Regions from separate parts of the Klebsiella sp. SYXHC3 genome, predicted to be linked through region 1. Evidence: predicted binding sites of a transcription regulator. Region 1 holds the regulator's gene; each other region holds the start of a gene.
The links. The regulator LexA, encoded in region 1, represses DNA repair genes until DNA is damaged. The targets are predictions, from matches to a motif close to TNCTGTATGTACATACAGNA.
Positions count from the first base shown of each region.

Region 1 (3,277 bases):
GACTCTTCTTTCGGCGTGTAGTAGGTAAACACGCGCGGGCCGCCGTGGATGAAAACGTAGCGCGGCAGCAGTGTGCCGTCGATTTCCAGCGGTTCAAAAGGGTCGGGTAAATCATGCGCCAGGCACTGGGCGCGCAGGGTCAGCAGGTCCGCCTTGGAGTTATAAGGCAAGACGTACATTATCGGACGCGAGGTATCGAGCCCTAATTCCTGAGCAGGTTCTGCCGGAATAGACTTGCTTTTTACCAGCACCCGTAATGGTAAATTCAGTAATTTATAGTAAATTCGTTGCCAGCCGGACATAAACGATGTGAAGCCTCTGGTTAATCATGCAAATGCGCGGCAAGAATAACAGAAAGCGTACAAAATTTCCGTTGTCACACGGCAAACACGTACACTCAGCGACGTCATTTACATTAAAAGGTTCTTTTTGATGGCCAATAATACCACTGGGTTAACCAGAATCATTAAAGCAGCAGGTTATTCCTGGAAAGGTTTCCGCGCGGCATGGGTTAATGAAGCCGCTTTCCGTCAGGAAGGCGTCGCCGCTATTGTGGCCGTGGCGATAGCCTGCTGGCTGGATGTCGATGTCATTACGCGAGTCCTGCTCATTGGCTCGGTCCTGTTAGTGATGATAGTCGAAATTCTTAACAGCGCGATTGAAGCGGTGGTTGATCGTATCGGGCCTGAGCATCATGAGCTTTCCGGGCGCGCAAAGGATATGGGGTCGGCAGCGGTGCTGCTGGCGATAATCATCGCGCTGATCACCTGGGCCATGCTGCTGTGGTCGCATTACCGCTAAGTCTTGTCGGCAACGCTCGCAAAACGGAAAGAATCTCCTGATTTTTATATGATATGTGGTTCCAAAATCACCATTAGCTGTATATACTCACAGCATAACTGTATATACACCCAGGGGGCGGAATGAAAGCGTTAACGACCAGGCAGCAAGAGGTGTTTGATCTCATCCGGGATCACATCAGCCAAACGGGCATGCCGCCGACGCGTGCGGAAATTGCTCAGCGCTTGGGGTTCCGTTCCCCAAATGCGGCGGAAGAACACCTGAAAGCGCTGGCGCGTAAAGGCGCGATTGAAATCGTCTCCGGCGCTTCCCGCGGCATTCGTCTGCTGACGGAAGAAGAACATGGTCTGCCGCTGATTGGCCGCGTTGCCGCCGGCGAGCCGCTGCTGGCGCAGCAGCATATTGAAGGTCACTACCAGGTTGATCCGGCGATGTTTAAACCGAATGCCGACTTCCTGCTGCGCGTAAGCGGGATGTCGATGAAAGACATCGGTATCCTCGACGGCGATCTGCTGGCGGTGCATAAAACTCAGGACGTGCGTAACGGCCAGGTGGTTGTCGCGCGTATCGATGAAGAAGTGACCGTTAAGCGTCTGAAAAAGCAGGGCAACATCGTTGAACTGCTGCCGGAAAACAGTGAGTTTTCTCCAATCGTCGTCGATCTGCGCCAGCAGAGCTTCACCATTGAAGGTCTGGCCGTCGGCGTGATCCGTAACGGTGAGTGGCTGTAACTCCCGTCTTAACGCAGCGTCATCATGATGCATGACGCTGCGATGTTCCTCCTCTGTCTGGTCCCTCTTCATGCTGCTCAACGCCGCCGATAAAGCACTGTGGCGCCTCGCGCTACCAATGATTTTCTCCAATATCACCGTTCCGCTGCTTGGGTTGGTCGATACCGCCGTTGTCGGCCATCTCGATAGTCCCGTCTATCTTGGCGGCGTCGCCGTCGGCGCGACGGCGACCAGTTTCCTCTTTATGCTGCTGCTGTTCCTGCGAATGAGCACCACTGGCTTAACCGCTCAGGCCTATGGCGCCAAAGATCCGCAGCGCCTGGCGCGCGCGCTGGTGCAACCGCTGATCCTGGCGCTGGCCGCCGGGCTGCTCATCGTTCTGTTCCGCATGCCGCTTATTGACCTCGCGCTGCATATCGTCGGCGGGAGCGAGGCGGTACTGGAACAGGCCAGGCGGTTCCTGGAAATCCGCTGGCTCAGCGCCCCGGCGTCGTTGGCCAACCTGGTGCTGTTAGGGTGGCTGCTTGGCGTGCAGTACGCTCGCGCCCCGGTCATCCTGCTGGTGGTCGGCAACTTGCTGAATATCGTGCTCGATCTGTGGCTGGTGATGGGGTTGCATATGAACGTGCAGGGGGCGGCGCTGGCGACGGCGCTGTCGGAATACGCCACCTTTATCATCGGCCTGCTGATGGCGAAACGGGTGCTGGCGCTGCGTGGCGTGACGTTTGCCATGTTGAAGGAGGCGTGGCGCGGCAATATGCGGCGCCTGCTGGCGCTTAACCGCGACATCATGCTGCGCTCGCTGCTGCTGCAGCTCTGCTTTGGCGCCATCACCGTCTTCGGCGCCCGTCTTGGCAGCGACGTGGTGGCGGTCAATGCGGTACTGATGACCATGCTGACCTTTACCGCATACGCGCTGGACGGTTTTGCCTATGCCGTCGAAGCGCATTCCGGGCAAGCCTACGGCGCGCGTGACGGTAGCCAACTGCTGGAAGTCTGGCGCGCTGCCTGTCGGCAGTCGGGAATGGTAGCGCTGTCGTTCGCGTTAATCTACAGCGTGGCCGGTGAGCATATCATCGCGCTATTGACCTCTATCCCATCATTGCAGCAGCTGGCAGACCGCTATCTGTTCTGGCAGATGATCCTACCGGTGATTGGCGTTTGGTGTTATCTGCTGGATGGCATGTTTATCGGCGCGACGCGCGGCGCGGAGATGCGTAATAGCATGGCGGTAGCCGCTGCGGGGTTTGCGGTGACGTTGCTCTCTGTGCCTATGCTCGGCAATCACGGCCTGTGGCTGGCGCTGGCCGTGTTCCTGGCTTTGCGTGGGCTTTCGCTGGCGCTCATCTGGCGCCGCCACTGGCAGCGTGGCACCTGGTTTAACTCACCCTCCTGAATGTAAAAAGCCCGGCTCAGCGTAGCGCGAGCCGGGAAAATCCCCCCAGCGTTTTCAATCGACCTGATGGTTAAAAATTCCGAATAACGAATCGGTGCCAGCATTGTCATCTATAGTTATTACCATGTCCGGAACAAAACGGGCTGTTAACCCACCGAATGATGAGGACGTAATGATGAATAAAGACGAAATCAGCGGTAACTGGAAACAGTTGAAAGGTAAAGCCAAGGAACAGTGGGGTAAGCTGACCGATGACGATATGACGGTCATCGAAGGGAAGCGCGACCAGTTGGTCGGTAAAATTCAGGAACGCTACGGCTATGCCAAAGATCAGGCCGAAAAAGAGGTG
Region 1 is NZ_JBXUNG010000009.1:36,668-39,944, forward strand. Features, by position in the region: gene plsB (glycerol-3-phosphate 1-O-acyltransferase PlsB) at 1-302, opposite strand, end outside; gene AC2CGP_RS19380 (diacylglycerol kinase) at 433-801, shown strand; gene lexA (transcriptional repressor LexA) at 924-1,532, shown strand; gene dinF (MATE family efflux transporter DinF) at 1,603-2,928, shown strand; gene AC2CGP_RS19395 (CsbD family protein) at 3,104-3,277, shown strand, end outside.

Region 2 (3,277 bases), on a different contig from region 1:
TCTCTAATGATAACAAAGCGACCTTCATTAAAGAGCTCAAATTACGGGTGCCGGATGGTGAAGCGGTGCCGTTCCGCGCCGGCGGTTATATTCAGATCGAATGCCCGTCGCATAAAGTGGCCTATGCCGACTTTGATATTCCCGATGAATATCGCTCAGACTGGGATAAGTTCAACCTGTTCCGCTATGTCTCTGAGGTGAAAGAGCCGACCCTGCGCGCCTACTCGATGGCTAACTACCCGGAAGAGGAGGGCATCATTATGCTCAACGTGCGTATCGCCACGCCGCCGCCGAAGGTTCCGGATGCGCCGCCGGGGATTATGTCGTCCTATATCTGGTCGCTGAAGCCTGGCGATAAGGTGACGATTTCCGGGCCGTTTGGCGAGTTCTTTGCCAAAGAGACCGACGCCGAGATGGTGTTTATCGGCGGCGGAGCGGGCATGGCGCCGATGCGTTCACACATCTTTGACCAGCTTAAGCGCCTGCACAGCACGCGTAAAATCAGCTTCTGGTACGGCGCGCGTTCGCTGCGCGAAATGTTCTATGACGATGAGTTTGAACAGCTGGCGCGCGAAAACCCCAATTTTACCTTCCACGTCGCGCTCTCCGATCCGCTGCCGGAAGATAACTGGACCGGGCATACGGGCTTTATCCATAATGTTCTGTATGAAAACTATCTGCGCGACCATCCGGCGCCGGAAGATTGCGAGTTCTATATGTGCGGGCCGCCGGTGATGAACGCCGCGGTGATTAAAATGCTCAAAGATCTGGGCGTCGAAGATGAGAACATCATGCTCGACGACTTTGGAGGCTGATGATGTGGACGGTATTTGTCGCGACCTTTGTGATTTTTGCGCTGGTGATCCTCGGCATGTCCCTGGGCTACCTGGTGAAGCGTAAGAGTATTCAAGGCAGTTGCGGCGGGATCTCCTCGCTGGGGCTGGAGAAAGTCTGCGACTGTCCGGAACCGTGCGATGCGCGTAAGAAACGTCTCGCCCGCGAGGCGCAGCGCCAGCAGCAGCGCATTCTCTAATGCGCCGACGGCGCTACGCTTGCGTTTTTCAGGCCGCTTTCGCGGCCTTTTTTATCTTACTGCCAGTTTTTCGCCTGCGCCGGAGAATCCACCATCACGCCGTCGGCGCCTAATTCTTTCGCCGTTCGATAATCTTCCGCGCTATTGATGCCGAAGAAAATGATGTGGGCCTGGCCCTGCGAGCGGAAGCAATCCATCGCCTCTTTATCCCAGGTGAGCGTCGCCGGAGAAACGCCTTCACCAAGGGTAAACTTCTCGACTACCTCCACCTTGCGCTTTAGTTCCAGCCCGTACCACTTATCGCCATCGCGCTGGCTGTCTTGCTGGCACTGGTGGCTGAGCGAAACGTTTGCAAGCCTGGTTCGGGTTTCGCTGCGGCTAACAAAGCGGGGGATCGGTTGCGGCAGAGCGGCGATATAGCGGTCTTCGGTGGAATAAACCCGTACCCGGTCGAGGCTATGGGTATTTTTTAACACCTCCAGCAGGCGTTCGCCCATCACCGCCGGTTCGGCATCCGGTGATTTTATATCGATGTAGAAGAAGGTCTGCGGCCACTGCTGCAGCACGCTTTGTAAGGTCGGGATCGTGGCCTGCTTGCCGCGCCACGGATGGCTGTCATCGCCCCATTTCCAGCCGGCATCGACTTTTGCCAGCTCGGCGGCGGTTAAGCTTGAGACCTTGCCCTCGGCGTTGGTCAGGGCGGAGAGATCGCTTGAGCGATAGAGCACCGGTACGCCATCGCGGCTTAGCTGTACCGTAATCCAGATGGCCTGTGCGTGATTTTCCAGCGCCAGTTTGATGGCCGGTAGGGTGTTTTCCGGCGCATCGCCGGTACCGCCGCGGTGGGCAATCAGCTGCGGATTGGCGAAAACGCTGCCGGTCGCCAGCAGACAGAGTACCGTGAGTATTTTCTTCATGATTGTATCTTCCTGATTCATTATTTAAATGTATGAAAATAAAGGTTATTTGTTTCACTTTTATGTTGTAACAGCTTTTTTGGCGGTTGAATTAAAAAAAGAATAAAATTTGCGTGTAGTTTTGCTATGCTGTATGGGTATACAGTGTTGGGCAAGGCGATGCGTAAAATTATCCATGTCGATATGGACTGCTTCTTCGCAGCGGTGGAAATGCGTGACAACCCGGCGTTGCGCGATATCCCCATTGCAATCGGCGGCAGTCGGGTACAACGTGGCGTGATTAGTACCGCGAACTATCCTGCGCGTAAGTTTGGCGTGCGCAGCGCGATGCCGACGGCGACGGCGCTTAAACTGTGTCCGCACCTCACGCTGCTGCCGGGGCGCTTTGATGCCTACAAAGAAGCCTCGAACCACATCCGCGAAATTTTCTCCCGCTATACCTCGTTAATCGAGCCGCTGTCGCTGGATGAAGCCTACCTTGACGTGAGCGACAGCGTACACTGCCACGGCTCTGCCACGCTGATGGCCCAGGAGATCCGCCAGACCATCGAGCGTGAACTGAATCTCACCGCTTCTGCGGGCGTGGCGCCGGTAAAATTCCTCGCGAAAATTGCCTCAGATATGAACAAGCCGAATGGCCAGTTCGTCATTGCCCCGCATCAGGTGGCGGAGTTTGTGCGGTCTCTGCCGCTGGCGAAAATTCCCGGCGTCGGGAAGGTGTCGGCGGCGAAGCTGGAAAATATGGGGCTGCGTACCTGTGGCGACGTGCAAAACAGCGATCTGGCGATGCTGCTTAAACGTTTTGGTAAGTTTGGCCGTATCCTGTGGGAGCGCAGCCACGGCATTGACGAGCGCGAAATCCATAACGATCGTCAGCGTAAATCGGTCGGCGTCGAGCGCACTCTGGCGGAAGATATTCATGAGTGGTCAGACTGCGAAGCGATTATCGAAAATCTCTATCCCGAGCTGGAACGCCGTCTGGCGAAGGTAAAACCGGATCTACTGATCGCGCGTCAGGGCATCAAACTGAAGTTTAACGATTTCCAGCTCACTACTCAGGAGCACGTCTGGCCGCGGTTAAACAAAGAGGATTTAATCGCGACCGCGCGCAACGCCTGGCTTGAGCGTCGGGGCAGCCGCGGCGTGCGGCTGGTGGGGTTACACGTAACTCTGCTCGACCCACAGCTTGAACGACAACTGGTACTTGGACTATAACGATGTTAACGATCAGGGCGTATTTAGAAGATGATTTTCCGGCGCTGTGCGCCATTTTTTTGCGTGCGGTTAAAGAGACCGCCAGCCGGGATTATTCTCCCGCGCAAATTGC
Region 2 is NZ_JBXUNG010000003.1:22,849-26,125, forward strand. Features, by position in the region: gene nqrF (NADH:ubiquinone reductase (Na(+)-transporting) subunit F) at 1-815, shown strand, start outside; gene nqrM ((Na+)-NQR maturation NqrM) at 818-1,033, shown strand; gene AC2CGP_RS09625 (glycerophosphodiester phosphodiesterase family protein) at 1,090-1,950, opposite strand; gene dinB (DNA polymerase IV) at 2,110-3,165, shown strand; gene AC2CGP_RS09635 (GNAT family N-acetyltransferase) at 3,168-3,277, shown strand, end outside.
Region 2: a site for LexA is predicted at 2,078-2,097, ahead of dinB (DNA polymerase IV). Genes of this name have one in related genera too.

Region 3 (3,277 bases), on a different contig from region 1:
CGATTCATGGCCCGCCCGCTGGCGAACAGCACCAGCATACCAAGATGCTTTTTGCTCTCGACCTGCTCACGGAAAAAAGCCGCCATTTCGGCGATGTGCTGCTCTTCGTTATCAATAAGCGGCTCATAGCGCATTTGCGGAATAATGATTTTTCCCTGCTCTACGTGATTGAACGGCGAGTCCAGCGCCACGAAACGATCGCCCGCTTTCTCTTTCAGACCGCTCATCTCCTGCAGGCGCGAGAAGCTATTCAACGAACGCAGCGTCGCCGAGGTGACGACAATATGCGGCACGCTGCGCCACAGCAGGCGTTCGAGCTGATCGCTGACGCGGATTCCCACGCAGTGGAACCAGACATGGATCTGGCCATCGCGAATCTCGCGGGTGGCCCATTTGGTCACCGGCGCGCCGGAAGACTGCGCCATTGAGGCCAGCCGCCACAGCTTGCTCTGACTTTCGAACATGCCAAGGGCCCGGTTCATCTGCAGCAGGATACGATGCAGACGCACCACGTCGTGGCTGCCGGTCTTTTCGCTGAGATCGTTGAGAAACAGCTCCGCCAACCCGCGTAGCATTTCGGTGAGCTTGGCCAGCCGCTGGCAAATCTCCATCACTTCCTGCGGCAGTTCGCCCATCGGGAAGCGATGCTCCGCCTCCTGGGCGGCAGGCATATAGAGATTGAGAATATTATTGAGCGAGGCGATAAGCTCATATAGCTCTTCGCAGTGTTCATTTAACCGTTCCGGATTGGCCAACGGCGGCGTGGTCTTCGGACGGAACTGCTCCATGCAGGTCGCCACCAATTTGCTGAACAGATCCAGCTGCAGCCGGTACCAGGGCGCGGTTATCTCCGCGCTCATCTCTAAGGCGTCGCGGGCGACGTCCGGCAGATGGTGGCCTTCGTCGAGCACCAGCAGCAGGTTTTTCGGCTCTGGCAGCACCGCTTCGCTCTCCATGGCCGCCATCACCAACGCATGGTTGGCCACCACCACTTCCGCTTCCTGGATTTCGCGCCGGGCGACGAAGAATGGGCATTCGCGGTAGTAGTGGCAGTTGCGGTTAAGACAGCTGGCTTTATCGGTGCTTAGCCGCCCCCACAGGGCGTCATCAATGGGCTTGTCGGTATGATCGCGCAGGCCGTCCCATTTATAGCCGTCGAGATCGGTTTTCAGCGTCGCGCAGAGCTTTTGTTCGGCCTGGTTTTTTGGCGTCAGATCGTCATCGAGGAACGCCAGCAGATCCTGCTGCGTCGCCTCGGTACTGGCCAGCGCCGCCAGATTACGCGGACAAACGTAGCGGCCACGGCCAAAGGCGGCGGTAAAGCGCAGGTCGGGAATAATCTTGCGCAGCAGCGGCAGGTCTTTACTGTAGATTTGATCCTGCAGCGCGACGTTGGCGGTACTGACCACCAGCGTTTTTTGTTCCTCACGGGCAATGGCGATGCCGGGGATCAGATATGACAGCGTTTTGCCGACGCCGGTCGGCGCTTCGATAGCCAGATGCCGCCCCTCTTCCCCGGCGAGCGTTTTCGCCACATCGGCGATCATCTGCCGCTGCGGGGCTCGGGGGATAAAGTCCGGGATCTGTTCCTGAAGCGCCTTATACCAGGCGGCGATTTGCGCTTTAAGCGCAGCGGTCAAAGCCATGAGAAAACCTGAATACTGTATAAACAGCCACTATTGTGCCATTTTTGCCGGCCAGGAGGTATTGCTTTCTGTAGAGGGTGGAATCGCGCTCGATAAAAACGCAATGAACGGTAAAAAAAACGGCCCGCCGCCGCGCACGCGGAGAGACGGGCCGTGATGATGCCTGGGCGCTTTATCGTCCCAGGCAGCAGCATATTATTCGCCGGCAGGTTTACGCGGGCGACGGCGACGCGGTGGTTTACCGTCCTGGGTACGCGCTTTCGGCGCTTCGCCATCCTGACGGCGCGGCGCCTGCTGGCTACGGCCCTGGCTCTGACCACCGCGTCCTTGCCCCTGACCGCGGCCACCGCCGCCACGCTGCTGACGACCATTTTGAATCGGCTCCGCTTTAATCGACGGATCCGGCTCGTAACCGGCAACAGCAATACGCGGGATCTCTTTTTTCAGCAGGCGTTCGATATCACGCAGCAGCTTATGCTCGTCCACGCAGACCAGCGACAACGCTTCGCCGGTCGCCGCCGCGCGTCCGGTACGGCCAATCCGGTGCACGTAATCTTCCGGCACGTTTGGCAGCTCATAGTTGACCACGTGCGGCAGCTCTTCGATATCGAGCCCGCGCGCGGCGATGTCGGTGGCGACCAGCACACGAATGCCGCCGGATTTAAAGTCAGCCAGCGCGCGGGTACGCGCCCCCTGGCTCTTATTGCCGTGGATGGCGGCGCTACGGATACCGTCTTTATTCAGCTGCTCCGCCAGATGGTTGGCACCGTGCTTGGTACGGGTAAAGACCAGCACCTGCTGCCAATTGCCTTCGCCAATCAGCTGCGAGAGCAGTTCACGCTTACGTTTCTTATCCACAAAGTGAACGTGCTGGGTGATCTGCTCAGAGGCGGTGTTGCGGCGCGCCACTTCGACTTCCAGCGGGTTATGCAGCAGTTTTTCCGCCAGCGCCTTGATCTCATCAGAGAAGGTGGCGGAGAACAGCAGGTTTTGACGACGCGGCGGCAGTTTAGCCAGCACGCGGCGGATGTCGTGGATAAAGCCCATATCCAGCATGCGGTCGGCTTCATCCAGTACCAGCACTTCGACTTTATCCAGGCTGACCGCGTTCTGATGTTCAAGATCCAGCAGACGGCCTGGGGTGGCGACGAGGATATCGACGCCGCCGCGCAGCTTCATCATCTGCGGGTTGATGCTCACGCCGCCGAAAACCACCAGCGAGCGGATATTCAGATATTTGCTGTAGTCGCGGACATTCTCACCCACCTGCGCCGCCAGTTCGCGGGTCGGCGTCAGGATCAGGGCGCGCACCGGACGGCGCCCCTTCGCGTGCGGCTGCTCCTGGGTCAGGCGCTGCAGCAGCGGCAGCGTAAAACCGGCGGTCTTGCCGGTCCCGGTCTGGGCGCTGGCCATCAGATCGCGGCCCTGCAGTACTGCCGGGATCGCCTGCTGCTGGATAGGGGTCGGCTCAACGTAGCCCTGCTCGGCGACGGCGCGCAGGATATCGGGATTCAGGCCAAGGGAATCAAAAGACATAACAACTCCGAACCGCCCCGGCCCGTTTAAGGGCGTAGTTTTCAGGGAGATTATTGCGATAGAGATGGCAAAAACCACAATGCCATGAAGGGGCG
Region 3 is NZ_JBXUNG010000006.1:59,003-62,279, reverse strand. Features, by position in the region: gene dinG (ATP-dependent DNA helicase DinG) at 1-1,646, opposite strand, end outside; gene rhlE (ATP-dependent RNA helicase RhlE) at 1,842-3,182, opposite strand.
Region 3: a site for LexA is predicted at 1,660-1,679, ahead of dinG (ATP-dependent DNA helicase DinG). Genes of this name have one in related genera too.